Regions from separate parts of the Paenibacillus humicola genome, predicted to be linked through region 1. Evidence: riboswitches for the same ligand, from Rfam matches in the RefSeq annotation. Region 1 holds a riboswitch; each other region holds the start of a gene.
What was found. Region 1 has a riboswitch for cyclic di-AMP ahead of PD282_RS02280 (C40 family peptidase). Riboswitches for the same ligand answer to the same signal wherever they lie in the genome.
Positions count from the first base shown of each region.

Region 2: linked by a shared signal. The riboswitch ahead of PD282_RS19645 (TrkH family potassium uptake protein) and the one ahead of PD282_RS02280 (C40 family peptidase) in region 1 are both predicted to bind cyclic di-AMP.
Region 3: linked by a shared signal. The riboswitch ahead of PD282_RS00705 (C40 family peptidase) and the one ahead of PD282_RS02280 (C40 family peptidase) in region 1 are both predicted to bind cyclic di-AMP.

Region 1 is NZ_JAQGPL010000001.1:481,374-487,802, reverse strand. Features, by position in the region: gene PD282_RS02300 (outer membrane protein assembly factor BamB family protein) at 1-10, shown strand, start outside; gene PD282_RS02295 (YjgB family protein) at 404-991, shown strand; gene PD282_RS02290 (DUF6526 family protein) at 1,250-1,672, opposite strand; gene PD282_RS02285 (class I SAM-dependent methyltransferase) at 1,716-2,288, opposite strand; gene PD282_RS02280 (C40 family peptidase) at 2,665-3,531, opposite strand; cyclic di-AMP (ydaO/yuaA leader) riboswitch at 3,534-3,691, opposite strand; gene PD282_RS02275 (hypothetical protein) at 4,225-4,896, shown strand; gene PD282_RS02270 (GNAT family N-acetyltransferase) at 6,198-6,429, opposite strand, start outside.
Region 2 is NZ_JAQGPL010000001.1:4,279,912-4,286,340, reverse strand. Features, by position in the region: gene uvrC (excinuclease ABC subunit UvrC) at 72-1,955, shown strand; gene PD282_RS19650 (CPBP family intramembrane glutamic endopeptidase) at 2,032-3,639, opposite strand; cyclic di-AMP (ydaO/yuaA leader) riboswitch at 3,884-4,102, shown strand; gene PD282_RS19645 (TrkH family potassium uptake protein) at 4,173-5,531, shown strand; gene PD282_RS19640 (cation:proton antiporter) at 5,549-6,429, shown strand, end outside.
Region 3 is NZ_JAQGPL010000001.1:145,065-151,493, forward strand. Features, by position in the region: gene PD282_RS00695 (DEAD/DEAH box helicase) at 1-1,705, opposite strand, end outside; gene PD282_RS00700 (hypothetical protein) at 1,862-2,305, shown strand; gene PD282_RS00705 (C40 family peptidase) at 2,523-3,023, opposite strand; cyclic di-AMP (ydaO/yuaA leader) riboswitch at 3,027-3,178, opposite strand; gene PD282_RS00710 (metal-sensitive transcriptional regulator) at 3,607-3,939, shown strand; gene PD282_RS00715 (heavy metal translocating P-type ATPase) at 4,076-6,429, shown strand, end outside.

The DNA of each region.
Region 1 (6,429 bases):
GCTGCAATGAACAGTCAAACATAGAAAGCCCTTAAGATATCAACTGCGGAGCCATGGACTTCAGCCGTTACGATTTCCCGTACCGTCGTTACTTTGTTGTTACTCTTCTGTTACTCATTTGTAACGAATTCCGCCCGCTTCCCGGGTAAGATGAGCAAGTAAGTCACAACGTCTCTTCTCCCAATTACAACGAAGAAGAGGATATAGCACGTATGGTAAACGATCAAATCGGCTTGGAAAACGTAAGAAGCTCGCCCTGTTTGCCGGCCGTAATCCAATCAAAATGCCGTACGCACGCACAAACACACGATTACCGCAGCCTATTTGCGCCGCCTTCGTCAATAAAGGTGAATCGCAATAGAATGGGCGGGAACGATTCCGACACTATAGGGAGGAAGATAAAATGAACTATTTTACTGCTGTGAAAAAAACGGCGATTGCCGCGGTGACCGCGGGAACGATCGCTCTGTCCGCTGCCGGAGCCGTCCCATCTTACGCGGCAGCCGGTACCGCTGCTCCAGTTGACGCGCATATGATGGCGTTCCAAACGCTGATGAGCTTCTACAAACCGGCTCTCCAGGGTCAGTTCCCGAATTTCTACGGCTTTACAGTCGGCTCGACCTCGCATGAGACGGTCATCAAGACAATTGGCGAGGCGGAGTCCCCGGCCAAGGATGCCGACGACTTTGACGTTTATCATGCAGAGATGGGCCATCCTGGCTACGCTATAAACTACAAATTGGATAAAATAAGGGAAATGCGCTACTTCGGCACCAACGTCGAGCGCCAGACTAACATTGGCGGCATATCCCTCCGCATGCTGATCCAGCATTGGGGCGCTCCGAACCAGTCGGTCTTAATAAAGTCGGGCAAAACCATACAAAAGAAAATCACCTACGTCCGCGGCAAGTTCCAGCTGGAATTCATCTTCAACGGCACGAACGGAACGGGGCTGGACCATATCAACCTTACGAAAAAAACGATCAAGTAATTCCACCGCCGCCGCTTTCAGCCTTTTTTCAAGCTGCCAAAGTATCTTCAAGCCGCCTGGGGTGTTAAACAGCGATACGGCAAGTGAGTTACCTTGAAATAAGGTAGTTAAATAAACGTGTCAATGCGGCGAGTGCTTTCCCAATATAACGGGAGAAGGCTCGCCTGATTGCCGTTTACTGCCGTAAAATTGCAGTACCGCTTCACTAAAAAAATGAGAGCCCCCTAAACATCAAAGTGGGGACTCACAGCAAGTGCTTTACACTCTATAGTAATCGCCTTTCCAATCTTTAATCGCTTTTTTAATATCATTTGGGCTTAAATTTTCCGAGACGGCTTTTTTGCAAAGCTCAGCGAATTCGGCATCGCTCGCAAAACGCAGGGCAAGAATTTGATGAAGTGTAAGCCTGGAGTCCAACGTTTGTCCCGTTAACACATAATGGCGAAAATTTTCCTCCGCTCTTATTGCTCTGTCCTGGGCCTTCAATGGATAGCTTCTAATCACAAAGCTAAGCGTAATGAGATACACAAAAGTAAGCAGCATAATAACAACGGGAAGACTAAATCCCTCCTTGACTGCATAAACGATGTTGGTTACGAACAGAGCCAGCGATACGACAGGTAAAACGTAATGAAACGGCGGGTGAAGTCTGCGATGATTAGCGTAATTTTGTTTAGTCATCATAATCCCCCTTATATTTTGGTGTTCCAATTTGATTTTTCATTCATTTAATTGAGGCGATAAAAATATATAAAAAATCAGTTGGGGAAACATGCTTCTTTATTGAGAATCCTGACTCATGGAGTGCTTGTTCCATATCTTTTGAAGATATACGAATTTTCATAGGCGGACCCATCGGGCTTTCTTTGGGCTCCCATTCACAGATAACTAAATGTGCATTTGGTTTCATTACACGTTTTATTTCATTTAAACTCATGGATATAGGTTTAACTGCATGCAGCACCAATGAAGCAATGACAATATCTATTGAATGATCTTTAAACGGCATGTCGGTCATCGAGGCTTCAACTAACTCAATATTAGGTATGCTTTGCTCCTCTATTTTAGACTTTAGAGCAGCTAACATTTCAGGTTCTAAATCCAAAGCATAAACAGTGCCTTCCGTCATTTGCGCAGCCGGGATCGAAAAATAACCGGTTCCAGCTCCAATATCCAGAATACGGTCGCCTTTTTGAATGGGGAGCATTTCTAACAATTGTTCAGGGGAAAGGAGTTTCTTTCTTTCAGGACTTTCCAGAACCTCTTTATTTTTCGGGTCAAAACGATGTTGTTGCATTCCACACCTCCAAGGTTTTCATTAACCAATTAAACCCAAGACGATCTTACCATAATCTTTGTATTGCCGCACGGAAGCCCGTTCGAAGTCGAACTCGTATCCGTAATGAACATGTCCAATTAAATTTTGTTATCCTCTCTCACCGCATGAGACCTATAAAATCCGCCTGCACTTTCACCGCCACGAAAAAAAGCCGCTAATCGCTTGGCGGCTTCGTTTCTGCAGCGCTCTGTCGTTCCTATCGAATCCACATATTTGCCGATCTGCGTCAGATCCAGTCCGATGAATTCGGCTTCCGACCAGCACGTATTGCAGGCGCAAAAGTCAAGATTAAAATTATACGGTCCACCCAAGGAAGGGCGGACCGTATGAACGTTTATATAATACGTTTGGTGCCGATGTACTTCGATCCCCAATAACTGTTGGTCAGCGAATCGATATGTATACCGCGTGACGAAGTAGCAGAAATGAATAAGTTGTCGCCGATATAGATGCCTACATGCATAATCGAACCAATCGAGAAGAACACGAGATCCCCGGGCTTTTTCGCATCGGTAACCCGGTTCCCCGAGGAATTAAACATTTGGTGGGAGGTACGGGGTAAATCCACGCCCTGCTGCCGGAACAGGTAATTCACGAATCCGGAGCAGTCGAAACCGGAAGGCGACATGCCGCCCCACACATAAGGAACGCCGAGCAGCGATTTTGCTTTCTCAATCACGATCGACGACAAAAGGGGAGTTTGCGCCTTCGCCACCGAAGCTTTTAAAGCCGGTACATGATCTTTGCCATCCTCACTGATGATCGCGATATTGGAATTGTTGTCCCACTGCATCTTGTACCCAAAGCTTTCCGAAATGAATCGAACCGGTATGAACATACGGCTATCCTTCAATTGTGCCGGCGAGTCCATCGAAACGTGCTTGCCATTCACCGTGGCTTGTTTTGAGCCCGTTTTCATCTTAATGGTACGGTCGTTGCTTTGAAGCGTTATCTGTACCTCCGAACCGTCTTTGGTCCAGTCCACTTTATACTCCATTCGCTCGGCTATGGGCCGAATGGGCACCTGCACGTACCCGTTTCCGTCAACGAACGGCGCAGATTCCGAGAACGCTACAACCGAATCGTTAATTTGAACCTTTACTTCGTTTGCGGAATTGGCATGAGCGGTCGTTGCATGCATTACAGCCCCGGCAGCCCAAACCGCGCAAGATAAAACAGCGGTCTTGAACAATCGATTCAACAGGATTCGCCTCCATTGGCCTCCGAGGTTAGTTGACGGGTTCGGGAAGAGGAATTCCCTAGCCTGTCCGGCTAAAAAGCACCCGGATAAGCATTCACCCCAAAAAATAAGTTCCCCCGTACCGGTCACTCTGTATGACCGGATTCGGCACGTTCATTTACCACGTTAAATCTAGCACGGAATTGCAGCCGGATACAATCCACAAAGAATGTTCAAAATGTCTCTGAAAGGTATTTTTCTAGATTTTATCCAGTAAATGCCGGGGGCGTGAGAATTATCCGTTACCCCTTAAATATACAGAAATACGCTCAACTTCAAGGCAAATGGCGCAATAAGGCTGTATGGCACGTTACTTTTTGATGTCTCGATTGGACGAGACTGAATCCGGATTAATTTTTTTTAAGAATTGCCAATGGCGCTTTTAGCCGTTCGTTGAGGGGTAAAAATGCTGGCGATACCGGCCCCGCTTTGGAAACCAAATGCTTGAGGCTTCGGCATGCGGACCGTATCGGAGTAATAGATTTCCAGAAGGTTTTTGTAAAACTGCGTGAAAATCGGAGGTGTTATGACAACTCGGGTATATTAGGAAATTTGACATCCCCCTTTAATCGCCTCCCTCAACGAATGTTCTATTAGAGTGAGAGCTATTCGTCTGTCACCTAAGATTCAACAAAAAAAGAGGGGTGCAAAAGGATGGCACATACAATTTCACTCCTGGGTTTTTTCGGGGCAACTCTTTTCTTACTCTGGGGGATCGTGAACTTATTTAGAATCAACGGAAAAGCTAAATGGAGTTTTATCCTTTCAGGGGGCTGCATTATTCTCCATCTTATTGGCTTGAATGCCGATCAAGAGGCTTTACAGGATACATTCTCTGCAAAAAAAGAATTGGCGCCTGGTTCAAATCCAACTGCTCTATCAAACACAGCCGCCACGAATATAAAGGCATCAGAAGAAACGGTTTTGAACATAAAGTCCCCGCCGGCAGTACAACCATCCATCGTAAAGAATACAGAAACCACTCTCCCGTTCGATAAATTTGTTTTAAAACCAAAATATGGATATGCTCGGGACAAGTCGTATGTGGAAAAGGGCACCGATGCTGATACCGCCTATTTGGAGTCTTTTGATCATCACGAAACCGGTTCTCCGAATGTCGGAACAATCGATGGAAAAACTCCAACTGGTAATCGTAAACCCGTCACTGTTTCAAAACCATCTTCCTTGTCCAAGATACGGACTCATAAACCTATATCAAAGCAAAAATCGATCTACAAACCTGCACCGAAGAAGCCGAGAACGATTCACAAAGCGGCATCGAAGTCTAGAATTCCAGTGAAATCTTCAAAACCAGGGAAGTTCTAAAGTCGTTGATTATGAAAATTGCGGTCTATACGGCGCTGCTGGATCGGTATAAAGCCCACTTTGTTCTGGACGATATACCTTGATCAACCGTCCCTCCGGCTATTCTGAATTGCCCTGATCAGCAACATCGGTCGCTGCCGTTGCACTTTCCATCATGACACCGCAATTCCATTTCACATCTGGCTTATGATTTCCTGGAAAAAAGCAAAAAGAACGCTGCCCATTGATTCAGCATTGGACAAGTGGTAGTATTGGAGTATAGAAAAGGAAATTTTGGCATACACTAAAAAGAGCCTTCGCCGAGTGCAACGGCAAAGACTCTAAGGACGAAAAGGCTGTGGACACCCACGGCGCGCAAAGTATGAACTAAGCGAGACCCACCGTTAGGGAGTCAACCTAATTACGCGGTGGGTTTTCGCTTGTTTAGCTTCCGTTTTATCCATCGATAGAGCTTCCGAGCACTTAACACAATGCTAAGTACAGTAGCAATCCATTTCAGGATATCAAGTAGCGCCACAAGTGCGACCATGGCGTCACCCCCTTTCGGAAGTGAGCTACGCCGTGGCCGCCCCACCGCATTTAAGTCCTTTATAAGATTATATCATGGAAAGTCTGTCCAAAATCACACTTTTTAGTGACTATTTTTCCGATAATTTGTCCAAGCTAGAGACTGAGGTGATCAGTCATGTTTGGACTAGGGAAACCACGTACTCCCTTTGGAAAGTGGCTAGATAAAAACGGCATCCCCCAAGAATGGATCGCAAAAGAAACGAAGCTGAACCGATTTACAATATACAAATTGGCAAACAAAATCGATCATATGCCCAGCGGACGCACAATGAAGAAAGTCTTAGATGCCCTTCGAAAAATCGACCCGAATATAAAGCAAGACGACTTTTGGAGCATGTAAAGGAACAGTTGGCCAACGAGTTCCTAATTTGATCGAATCTTTGGTGTAATTGCACCCCCAAATCTCTCGTGCTATGCTTTGACTATATTTAAAGAAGGGACATAGATGCGCGAACATCTACGTCCCGGGTACTCAGCTGGCTAAGGGCTGTCAGCTTCGGAACCAGATCATGAAATGACCGTTTATCCTGGCAGGGGCAGTTTATTCAGCTCTTTGTAATAACTGCCGGCAGCTTTTTTGTTAAGGCAGTTGAAGTAAACGTATGATTTCGCCATCTACTACTTCTTCATTTACCCTTTTAAATCCCAAGGATTCATACAACTCTCCAGCAATTAGATTATCGGGTCTATGTCCGATCATCATTCTTTTGCAATTCATTAAGCCCATATGCTCATTTTTTCATGGCTGCCTTTCCGTAGCCTTTACTCTGGTGCTTTTCATCAATCATTAATGCAGGTATCCAGTAGTTCCCGTTCTCGTCGGGTATTTTACAGTAAGCTATAAATCCGACTAAATCAGAATCCCAATATACTGCACGTAGTTCAAAATCATCAACGAATTTAGACTCCGCAATCCAATAAACAACAGGTGCTGGAAAAACATTTAGTTGTTCTGGCTTTACT
Region 2 (6,429 bases), 3.8 Mb from region 1:
TCCCGCTATCCGTTTTCCCGCTTCGCTGTGCTACAATAAGGAGAGCGCAGCATGGAGGAGGAGTTAGTCGGATGGAAGAAGTAAAGTCCGGGCGAAAATCCGCAGCCGAACGGATTCGCAGCAAGCTGGCGCTGCTGCCGGATAAGCCGGGCTGCTATTTGATGAAAAACGGCGAAGGCACGATCATTTACGTCGGCAAGGCGAAGGTGCTGAAAAATCGCGTACGCTCGTATTTCATCGGCAGCCATGCGGGCAAAACGCAGCGGCTCGTATCGGAAATACGCGATTTCGAATATATCGTTACGGCCAGCAACATGGAAGCGCTCATCCTCGAGTGCAACCTGATCAAGCAGTACCACCCGCGCTACAACGTGCTGCTGAAGGACGACAAGTCGTTCCCTTACATTAAAATAACGGGCGAGCGTCATCCGAAGCTGGAGGTAACGCGCCGGATCGTTAAGGACAAGGGAAAATATTTCGGCCCTTATCCGAACGCCTACGCGGCGCAGGAGACGAAGAAGCTGCTGGACCGCCTGTATCCGCTGCGCAAATGCAACACGCTGCCCGATAAGGTGTGTCTCTATTATCATTTGGGCCAATGCGTCGCCCCGTGTGAATTCGAGGTCGAGCAGGAGACGTATGATACGATGGTTCAGGAAATCGTCCGCTTTCTGAACGGCGGACACGACGAGGTGCGCAAAACGCTGAAGGCACGTATGGAAACGGCGGCAGAGGCGCTTGAATTCGAGCGGGCGAAGGAATTCCGCGACCAGCTGAATGCGATCGACGCGGTGATGGAGAAGCAGAAAATAACGATCAACGACGCGATGGACCGCGACGTGTTCGGTTACGCGACGGAAAAAGGCTGGATGTGCGTCCAGATCATGTATATGCGTCAGGGGAAGCTGATCGAGCGAAGAGCGACGACCTTCCCTTATTACGGCGAAGCGTACGACGATTTCGTCACGTTCGTGACGCAGTATTACAGCGACAATCCGGCGCTGCCGAAGGAGATTCTGCTTCCTGCTCCGTTGCAGGAGGCGGACGAAGCTCCGCCTGTCGCGGGCGGCGATGAAGACGCGGGACCCGCCCCGGGAACGGCCGGCGATGAGGTTCGCTCGTCGATGCAAAGCTGGCTGAAGGTCAAGATTTTCATGCCGCAGCGGGGCCGGAAACGGGACGTGGTGAAAATGGCGGCGGACAACGCGGCGGTCACGCTCGACGAGAAGTTCCGTCTGCTCGAGCGGGACGAGGACCGGACGCTGAAGGCGTCCCAAGGCTTGGCCGAGGCGATCGGCCTGCCGGAGGTGCGGCGCATCGAAGCGTTCGACAACTCCAATATCCAAGGAGCGAGCCCGGTATCGGCGATGGTCGTGTTTGCGGACGGTAAACCGGACAAGAAGGAATACCGCAAATATAAAGTGCGCACGGTGCAGGGGCCGGACGATTACGAAACGATGCGCGAGGTGATCCGCCGCCGTTATGAGCGAGTGCTGAAGGAAGGGCTGCAGCAGCCGGACCTCATCATCGTGGACGGCGGCAAGGGGCAGATTTCCGCCGCGCTGGACGTGCTTGAGAACGAGCTCGGCCTGAACGTGCCGGTCTGCGGACTGGTCAAGGACAACAAGCACAAGACCGCGCAGCTGATGGCGGGCGATACGATGGAAATCATTCCGCTCGCGCGCGACAGTCAGCCGTTTTATTTGCTGCAGCGCATTCAGGACGAGGTGCACCGATTCGCGATCTCGTTTCACCGCGAGCAGCGCGCCAAATCGATGGTCGCCTCGCGGCTCGACGCCATCCCCGGCATCGGCGAGAAGCGGCGCAAGGCGCTGCTGAAGCATTTCGGCTCGCTTAAAAAAATTAAAGAGGCCTCCGTCGAAGACTTCCGGCCTCTGTCCATCGGCGAGAAGCTCGCCGTTCAAATTATCGAAGCGCTGCGCGAAGAGCCATAAGCTCTGCGGCCGGACCGTTCGACGCCGCTCTGGCGGCGCCGGGCGATAAAGGGCCGCAGGCCCTGCAGCCGAGCCGTCATGCGGTACGGTACCTCCAGCGGGCGAAGCGGGCGATGACCCAAGCGATAACAGCCGGCAGTACGGCATAAACGGCGCCCATGACGATATTGCCGGCCCCGCCGAGGAAAATGAGCGACACCGCCATCATGACACTGTCCATGACGGCGTGAGCGAACAGGACCGTCATAAAGCCGTAGCGGAGCATTAATCCGCTCAGTATGAGACCGATAATTGTGAGCTCGATCAGCCTGGTCGTCGACGGGAATATCGGGTACGTGACGTGCCCGAGCGCCCAGATGACGGTCGGAATGAGCGCGGCGACAAACGTATTCTTGAACCATTTGCGCAGCAGGGCGATGCCGAACAGCCGGTAAACCGCCTCCTCGGATATGGCCGCGCACCACGCCAGCAGCGGGAACAGCCAGGGATAGGCGAAATTGTACGGCGACTGCGTCACGTCGGTCGTCGACCAGGCGCCGGTCGCGTTCATCAGGACGATGAAAATGATCGTCTGCAGGCCGAGCAGCATGAACGCAAACAAATAGCCGAGCTTCATGCTGGACCATACATGTCCGGCGTACCCGGGCGCGGCCGCTCTCGGCCATAGGCTGCGTCCCATCGACCGCCACAAGCCGTCCCCGGCTACAAGCGAGAAATAGGCCGCCAGCGCCATTCCGGCCGTCAAAAAGCAGGTGAAGCCGACCGCCACCGCCGCTTGAAGCGCGGCGTCCGGATCTTCGCCGAAGCTGGCGAGCAGCGCATCCTTCATATTGAAGTTGTTCGCCGTATACATGCCGAGAAACAAAACGGCCATCACGAGTCCGCGCACGAATGACGTGTTCCTGCGGTACAGGACGGCATAAATAATCGCGAGGATGAACATGACCAGCGACATGAGCAGACTGCCGATAAAAGACAGCTTCCCGGCGAGCCTTTCTTGCGCGTCGACATAGGACGAGTAGCTCTGCGGCACGGTAAACGCCGGTTTATACCCGGCGACGCGGATTCGGCCGTCCGCGGTCCGTTCGGTGCGGATTTGCAGCGTCAGCTTCGCATCCCCCGCCGAATAGCCGTTTACGTTCAGCCACACGGTGCCGTTGTTCGCATCCTCCCGCTTCACCGATAACGCATTCGCCTTGAACCCCTGCGAGACGGCGAATTTGACGGCGGCGTCGCGGCTTTCTCCCGCGCCGGGAGCCTTCGCCGGCTGCGGGTCTGGAACGCGGTTCCAGCCGACGATATTGCCGTGCTCCATGTGAATATAGACGAACAACGTGCCGCCACCCGGCATGTCTGCGTTCACCTGATACGTGTCGGTCGGAAATTTGACGTCGTATTTTTTGTCGTAAGCTTTGGTTAACTTCGTTTTCTCCAGGTAGCCGTAGAACAGACTGTCCGACTGGTAAACTGTCTCCATCTTCAGCGGAGCCTGATCGAACTGCCGTCTGGCGAAATCGGCCGCGGTGCGTTCGGCGGCGCTTTTCGGAATGACCTTTTCGCTCGAATTGCCGAAAAAAGCTTCGGACGTGGACGGAAGGACCTGCACCAGCAAAAAGAGAATTATTCCGGCGGCGCCCAGCCAGGCGAACAGGTTCCGGCGCGGCTGCTTCTGATCGTCATTCATACATGCACCTCGGTCGGCTGAATTGGGGGACAAAAAAGGGCTATACAACTACCATATCATAGTTGTTCCGAAATTATCCATGCGAATGGGCAGCCTGCGGATGGAGGATAAGATAACGGGACAAGAAAGCCCGCAACCGACCGATTTGCGGACGCCTAAGGCTCAATTTGAAGCAAAACGGATGGATTTCTTCCGTATTGACGGTTGGATTTTACGCGTCTTCCGTTTTATAATGTGAATCAATTGAATAAAACAGCCGAATTTCAAACTGAAAACGGGGGAACCATACTGCTGTCGGACGCGAACTGCTTATTCAGGCATGCTGCCGGCGGCACGGGGTGAATTTCGCCAAGGACGGGCACCGCGGATTGCATATTTGCCGCCGCAGTCTTCCCGGCTAATAGGGCCGCCTGTCCGGGCCCGAATCCGTCAGCTAACCTCGCAGGCTGGAACGAACAGGAATGACCGCATACAAGCACTCGGATTCCAGTGCTTTTTTTTGTGCGTACGGAGCCGTACAGTGGGGGGAACGAATGAAGATCAAATCGATATTGAACGTGGCAAAATGGTCCCCGCCCCGAATCTTGGTCACGGGCTTCGCCCTGATCATTCTGCTCGGCGGTCTGCTGCTGTCGATGCCGTTCGCGTCGAGCGCCGGCGTTTCGACTCCGTTTATGGATGCGCTTTTTACCGCCACTTCCGCTACCTGCGTGACGGGGCTCGTGGTCGTGGATACGGGCAGCCATTATTCGATCCCGGGTCAGATCATCATTATTACGCTCATTCAGGTCGGCGGACTCGGGTTCATGACCATGTCGACGCTTTTCGCTCTCGTACTGCGAAAACGAATCTCGCTTAAGGAGCGGTTAATCCTTCAGGAGGCGTTTAACCAGACAAGCATGGAAGGGATCGTGCGGCTGATCCGCAGGGTAATCCTGTATTCCCTCAGCATCGAGCTGGCCGGGGCCGTTCTCTTTTCGGTCCGCTGGGCGTTCGACATGCCGCTTGGAAAAGCGGTCTATTTCGGCGTCTGGCATGCGGTCTCCTTTTTTAATAATGCCGGCTTCGACCTGTTCGGCCAATTCGGCACGCCATTCGTCAGCCTGGTCGGTTACGTCCACGACCCGATCGTCAATCTCGTCACGATGCTGCTGATCATCCTGGGCGGACTCGGCTTCATCGTCATCGCCGATTTGATGGACTATCGCAAAAACAAACGGCTTTCGCTTCACTCCAAGGTCGTGCTGTCCGCGACCGGCATTCTGATCGGCGTCGGCGCATTCGTGATTTTCGTGTTTGAGTTTACGAACGACGCCACGCTCGGATCGTTGAGCTGGGGCGGCAAAATATGGGCTTCGTTTTTCCAGTCCGTCTCCCCGCGTACGGCGGGCGCCAATACGATCGATATCAGCTCGATGCGGCAGGCGACGCAGTTTTTTATCGTCATCCTGATGTTTATCGGTGCTTCCCCCGGGTCGACCGGCGGCGGCATCAAAACGACCACGTTCACGACGCTGGTCGGCGCCGTCATCGCCATGATCCGCGGCCGCGAGGATATCGTGATGTTCCGCTACCGGCTGGGGCGCGAGCGGATTTTCAAGGCGCTGACGATCACGATGCTGTCGCTGGCGCTCGTCATCTTCGTCACGATGGTGCTGTCGACGACGGAGGATAAGGCGTTTATCCGCATTTTATTTGAGACGACCTCGGCTTTCGGCACCGTCGGGCTGACGACCGGCATCACGCCGGACCTGTCGCTGGTCGGCAAAATTTTGATCAGCCTCACCATGTTTGCCGGACGGCTCGGCCCGCTGACGCTCGCATACGCGCTCGGTCCGCGCACGGAGAAAGAACTGTACCGCTACCCCGAGGGCAAAATGACCATCGGATAGGATAGGAGAATACATGCATGGAAACGCCAACGACCGATATCATTCACCACCTGCTTTTACTGATCCTATTAATCGTAAGCTCCGGCATGATCGCCGGATTTGTCTCATCCCGTCTGAAGCTTCCGGATGTGGCGCTGTTTATCGTCGCCGGCATGCTGCTCGGACAAGGACTGCACTGGATCAACGAGACGAGCAGCTCGCTGACCAACCAGCTCATCCTCGTGGCCGGGTCGGCCATCATCCTGTTCGACGGCGGGCGCAATATCCGGCTGCACGGCTTGAGGCAGGTTGGGTGGACCGTAGGCCTTCTCAGCGTGCCGGGCGTGCTCATCACGGTCGCCGTCGTCGGAACCGCAATTCACCTGCTGTTCGGGATCGAATGGCTTTATTCGCTGCTGGCGGCTTCCGTCGTCGCCTCCACCGATCCGGCTTCCATCATTCCGGTGTTCCGGCAGGTCAAAATCCGCGAGCGCGTAAGGGAAACGGTCGAAAGCGAATCCGCCTTCAACGATGCGACGGGATCCATCGTCACGTTCGCGCTGCTCGGAGCGGCGACGGGCAAATCCGCGCTGAACGCCGGGCATTTGATCGGCGATTTTCTCATTACGGCCCTCGGAGGCATCGTCATCGGCATCGCGTTCGGTTTTCTCGTCGTGTACCTCGTCGGCCATTTTCGGCTCGGCATCCTGCGCGATTATACGACGATCGCGATGATCGGGACGGCGGTCGCCGCCTACCTGATCGGGGACCTTCTTCACGTGAGCGGTTTTATGGCGACCTTCGTCGCCGGCCTGATCTGGGGGAACGCCGGTACGTTCGGTCTCGATCTGACCGACAAAGACCAGGAAATGACCCATTTTTCCGACAATATCACCGTAATCATGCGGATGCTCATCTT
Region 3 (6,429 bases), 340 kb from region 1:
GGCTGTCGGCATGGTGAACCGGATAGGCCGAGCTTTGCGGGATCGTGCCGGCCCCGGTGATGGCCGCCATCGCAGTGCCGGCGCGCTTGCGGAGCAGACCGGCGCCGCGGTCCCAATCGATCAGCGGCCTGGCGAACGGATAGAAGCCGGCCAGCACCTTAAGCGCCGCCTCCAGCCGTTCACGCGGCAGGCTGCGATAGCATTCGCTGCCGGCGACCAGCGCATACAGGCTGTCCACCGACAGATCCCCGGCGGCGACAATCGCGGTCATCTGCTGCGAGAGCACGTCGATCGGCGCTTCCGGGAGCGAGATCGCTTCAATGCTTCGGCTCGCAATGTCGCGGCACAGCACCGCCGCCTCCGGCAGCTCGCTCCGGCTCCGCGCCAGGATGAAGCCGCGGCTGACGCCGCCGACGGCGTGGCCCGCCCGGCCGATCCGCTGGATGCCGGCCGCAGCGGTCTTCGGCGAGTCGATCTGGATGACGACGTCGACATGGCCGACGTCGATGCCGAGCTCGAGCGAGGACGTGGCGACCAGGCAGCGAAGCTCGCCGGCTTTGAGCATCCGCTCGACTTCGAGCCTGCGCTCGCGCGACAGGCTGCCGTGGTGGGCGCGGGCCATTTCGTATCCGGCGGCGTCGTTCAGCCGGAGGACGAGGCGCTCGCACAGCCGGCGGCTGTTCACGAAGAGCAGCGCCGAACGGCTGCCCTCCATCAGCTGCATCAGCCGCTCGACGATCGGCTGCCACACGGCGTCGCGCGTTTTGGCCGGCCGGCTCAGGTCGGGCATCGTGACACGCACCTGGATCGTTTTCGTCATGTCGCTTTCGACGATCCGCACGGGCCTCTCCGCGAAGCCGAGCGGGTGGCTGCCGCCCGCGCCCGCAGCGCGGTCCGCTTGGCCGATTGCCGATCCCGCCGTCACATCCGCGGCAGCCGAACCGCCGCCCGGACCTTCGGCGCGGCCTGCTTCGGATGCCGCCGCTCCGGCCGTCTCCGCGGCGTCGCCGGCCCGCTCCCAGCCGCCGAGAAACCGCGCGACGCGTTCGAGCGGCTTCTGCGTCGCCGATACGCCGATCCGCTGGACGGGGGAGGGGCACAGCGCGGACAAGCGCTCGAGCGTAAGCGACAAATGCGCGCCGCGCTTATCCGGGGCGAGGCCGTGAATTTCATCGACGATGACGGTGCGTACAGTGCGCAGCATGGCGCGGCTCTTCTCGCCCGTCAGCAGCAAATAGAGCGATTCCGGTGTCGTGACGAGCACATCGGGCGGCCTGCGGATCATTTTGGCGCGCTCGGAGGAAGGCGTATCGCCCGTCCGCACCGCGGTGCGGATCCCGGGCCAGTCGTCCTGTCCGTCTACGGGGCTTTCCGCCCGGAAGCGTTCGATATCGTCGATAAAGCCGGTCAAATGGTGCTGGATATCGTTGTTGAGCGCCTTCAGCGGCGTCACGTACAGCACGCGCACCCCCGGCTCCCGCGGGGCCGTTCCTTTGTCCGCTGCCGCTTTGTCCCGCGCGAGCCGGTCGAGACAGGGGAGCAAAGCGGCAAGCGTCTTGCCGGAACCGGTCGGCGCGGCGATCAGCGTATGCCGTCCGGCGTCGATGGACGCCCAGGCTTCCAGCTGCACGGGGGTCGGCTCGCCGAAGGCTTGCGCGAACCAGCCGGCAAGCGTCGGATGAAAGGCGGACAGTTCCGCACACATTTCGGTCACCGTCGAAAACTCCTTTCTGCGATTTTCCTCTGCAAGGGACAGCTTGAAGTGGTACCATTATACCCGTTTTTTGGTCAGTTTGCGCACAGGCCCACATAGGAATAGAAAAAACGGCCGCCGCTTGCGGCGGGGACGGGAGGATGCCGGATGGCAAAATGGCGGGAAAGCCTGGATGCGCGAAGGGAGGAGTGGAAGCAGGTGGAGGAGGCGCTTTCGCGCACCCTTGCGGGGCGGTCGGTGCTGCGCGTCGGGGGACCCGGCGCGCCGAGACTGGCGGCGCCGGCTTCGAAATCGGTCCGGTCGGGCGAGCTTGCCGGCGTCGAAGGCACGTTCGAAGCCGGGTTAGCCTGTTTTTGCCTGCGCGAGCTGCCGGCGGCGGAGCGAAGGGATTTTCTGAACCTGTGGCATTCGCGTCTGCGCGACGGGGCGACAGCGGTGCTGGCCGACCGGCGCGGCGAAGGCTGCGAGACCGCGTTTCAGCTGCACGAGCTGTTTGCGCCGGCCGGAACGACGCTCGACGTGCAGGTCGGCCGGACCTTCTGGTGGGTGCGCTACAAGGTGAAGAAACCGATTGACGCCGCGAGATCATGATTTGCTCGGATCAGACGCTCATCCTGCCGCCCCTGCGCCGATGGTTTCATTTCGTTCCCGAAACGCCGCTCATCACGAGGGTAAACAAAAACGCAGCCCGCTTGTCCGGCAGGCGGACAGGGCAGGCTGCGTTTTTGACTCCTCTATAGGAAAGGGGAAGCTTTCGCCTTCTTTTCACTATAGATCGAAGCCGGTTCTTCCTGAAGGGCGGAGCGAATTAATCGGCGTCTCCGCCGCCGTCCGGTGCATCGGACGGTTCGTCGGCATACTTTTGAAACGTATCCGGGCTCATGACGCGACGCGCGGTAACAAAGCGTTTCGAGTAGTACGAATCGCTGAGCGCACTGATCGTCACGCCTTTGCTGGAGGACGAGTGGGCAAATTTGCCGTCCCCGACGTAGATGCCAACGTGCGAAATGCCTCTGCCGTTCGTATTGAAAAATACGAGGTCGCCGGCGATCAAGTCGCTCTTGTCGATTTTCTTGCCGAGCCTGGCTTGCGACGAGGATGCGTGCGGGATGTTGACGCCGAGTTTATCGAACACGTACATCGTAAATCCGGAGCAGTCGAATCCTTTCGTCGTGGTGCCGCCGTAATGATACGGCGTTCCGATCACGTCGCTGATGACGCCATCCATTTTGGAGTCCGCAAACACGCTTCCTGCCTGGAAGGCTGCCGCAATGACGAGACCGATCATGAGCAGCAAAACCTTTTTCAAAAGAGAAGCTCCTTCCAACGCCTGCGAGGTTAGCTGTGGGGTTCGGTTGAAGGCTCCCTATGATCGCCTCTGGCATCCGGCCCTGCGGATACCGGGATCAATTCACCCAGAGTGGTTCCCCCGTTTCCCTTGCGGGAATTCGGCAAAATTTTCATCTTCGCTTACATTTCGATCATTTTCACACTTCTCCTTCCAAGTTCACAATTTGTTCACACATTAGAATTATGAAAGTGCAACTTTTTCGCGTTTCACTCGTACAGCGGGTTTCCGGGTTTTCAGATGGCCTATTTTTTCGGCTAAAGCGTTCTTCGGGAGCGGGGCGGCGGTTCGCCGTCCTGTCGAAAAAGGGGCAAAATCCGGCGGAGGCGCAGCGTACGTCAAAAAGACCGTTTCGTGACGGAAGCGGCCGCGGTTTTGTTCCGGACGAGCGTAGTGGGAGCCCTTGGAATCCGCACCGCTGGCGAAGCGGGATGCTCCTTACCTGCGTTGCCGGGACAATATTACCACTGATTGTATAGGGGGAGGGAGTATAGTATAATATAGATTATGAAGGAGGCGAGTCAAAATGAGCGTGGAAATGGAAATGCTGGGTCAAGTAAATGAACAGGATTCCAATTGTTGCGGAACCGATGGAACGGGACGAAAAAGCCATCATTCGGATAAAGTAAAAAATAGTTTGATCAGCCGTCTGAATCGGATTGAAGGTCAGGTTCGCGGCATTAAAGGGTTAATTGAGAAAGATACGTATTGTGACGACGTTCTGAACCAGATCGCCTCGATTCAATCCGCTCTGAATGGAGTCGGAAAACTTTTGCTGGAGCATCACCTGAAAAGCTGTGTCATCGAGCGTATCCAAGAAGGGGATACCGAGGTTTTATCGGAACTGATGATCACCATGAACAAACTCATGAAATAAAACCCAAGCCCAGCAGCGCTTGCTGCTTTTTCTTTAACCGATAATATACGGTACTGGGGTATTGTAAAAGATGTTGACTAAAAATAGGGTAGTGGGGTATACTACGAGCAAGGAATTGAACAAGAGGTGAATGATTGTGGAAACAAACGCTGCACAAGAAACCAAACAAACGACTTTGCAAATCACGGGCATGACGTGCGCCGCTTGCGCGAACCGAATTGAGAAGGGCCTAAACAAATTGGAAGGAGTCTCTGCCGCAAGTGTCAATTTTGCGCTGGAAAAAGCGAGCATCACTTACGACCCGGCGAAAATTGGCATAGGGAATGTGGAAGAGACCATTAAAAAGCTCGGCTATGATACGGCTAAAGAAGTGGCTCTGTTTAAGCTGGAAGGGATGACGTGCGCCGCTTGCGCGAATCGCATCGAGAAGGGACTCGGCAAAATGCCCGGCGTGGCCGGTGCATCTGTCAACTTTGCGATGGAAACTGCTCGTGTTGAATATTCGCCGGGTGAAGTCTCGATCGAAGAGATGCAAAATAAGGTCAAACAGCTTGGTTACAGAGCGATCGCCAAACAGGAAAGTGAAAACGCAGATGATCACCGCGGCCATGAGGTCAAGAATCAAAAACGGAAACTGCTCCTTTCGGCAATTCTTTCCTTCCCTCTCTTGTGGAGCATGGTTGCGCATTTTTCATTCACCTCATGGATCTACTTGCCGGAAATGCTGATGAATCCATGGTTTCAGCTTGTTCTGGCCACTCCTGTACAATTTTATGTCGGCAGACAGTTTTACGCAGGTGCATATAAGGCGCTCCGCAACGGCAGTGCGAACATGGACGTTTTGGTCTCGCTGGGCACTTCGGCCGCTTACTTCTACAGCTTGTATCTGACGATCGATTGGGCCGCGCAAGGAGGCAGTGTCCATCACGGACCGTCTTTGTACTATGAGACGAGTGCGATCCTGATCACGCTTGTTATTTTAGGGAAGCTATTTGAAACGCTCGCTAAAGGCCGCACATCGGAAGCGATCAAATCGCTCATGGGTCTGCAGGCAAAAACGGCTTTGGTTGTTCGTGAAGGTCAAGAGCTGACGATTCCAGTGGATGAAGTTATCGTAGGGGACATCGCGCTTGTCCGTCCCGGAGATAAAGTGCCGGTAGACGGCGAAGTTCTTGAAGGCATGTCTTCGGTCGATGAATCGATGCTGACCGGAGAAAGCCTTCCTGTAGAAAAGAAAGCCGGGGACTCCGTAATCGGCGCAGCGATCAACAAAAACGGCATGCTGCGTATTAAGGCGACAAAAGTCGGCAAAGAAACGGCACTAGCGCAAATTATTAAAGTCGTGGAAGAAGCGCAAGGCTCGAAAGCGCCGATTCAACGGGTAGCGGACAGCATCTCCGGCATTTTTGTCCCGATTGTCGTCGGAATCGCAGTTGTCGCTTTCCTCGTATGGTATTTCTTCGTGACGCCGGGTGATTTTGCAACGGCATTGGAAAAGGCCATCGCGATCCTCGTCATTGCTTGCCCTTGCGCACTCGGTTTGGCAACGCCGACCTCAATCATGGCGGGATCCGGACGCGCCGCGGAGCTTGGTATCTTGTTCAAAGGCGGCGAGCATTTGGAGCAGACACATAAGATTGACGCGATCATTCTGGATAAAACGGGTACTGTGACGAAAGGCAAGCCGGAACTGACGGATGTATTAACAGAAGAAAACGAAACGGAATTCCTTCAACTCGTCGGCGCGGCCGAAAAAAATTCGGAGCACCCGCTTGCGGAAGCGATCGCTGCCGGCATCCGTGAACGAAATATCGAACTGCCGGGAACCGAGTCCTTCGAGGCGATTCCGGGATTCGGTATCAAAGCCAGAGTAGAAGGAAAACAACTGCTCATCGGCACGCGCCAATTGATGGAGAAGTACGAAGTCGATGTGAAGCATGCTTACGAGTCGATGGCTCGTTTGGAAGAAGCCGGCAAGACGGCGATGCTGATCGCGATCGACAACCGGTATGCCGGGATGGTTGCAGTGGCGGATACGATTAAAGAAACCTCGAAGGACGCGGTTGGCCGTTTGAAAGAGATGGGGATTCAGGTGATCATGATTACCGGAGACAACGAACGGACGGCGAAGGCGATCGCGGCCCAAGTCGGCATCGACCATGTACGTGCGGAAGTGCTTCCGGAAGGGAAAGCGGAAGAAGTGAAAAAGCTGCAAGCGCAAGGCAAAAAAGTGGCCATGGTCGGGGACGGCATTAACGATGCGCCGGCACTGGCGACAGCGGATATCGGTATGGCCATCGGTACCGGAACCGATGTGGCGATGGAAGCGGCGGATGTAACGCTCATGCGCGGCGACCTGGCGAGCATTCCCGATGCGATCTATATGAGCCGTAAAACAATGAGCAACATTAAGCAAAACTTGTTCTGGGCACTCGGTTATAATACGCTCGGGATTCCGATCGCTGCGATTGGCTTGCTTGCACCATGGGT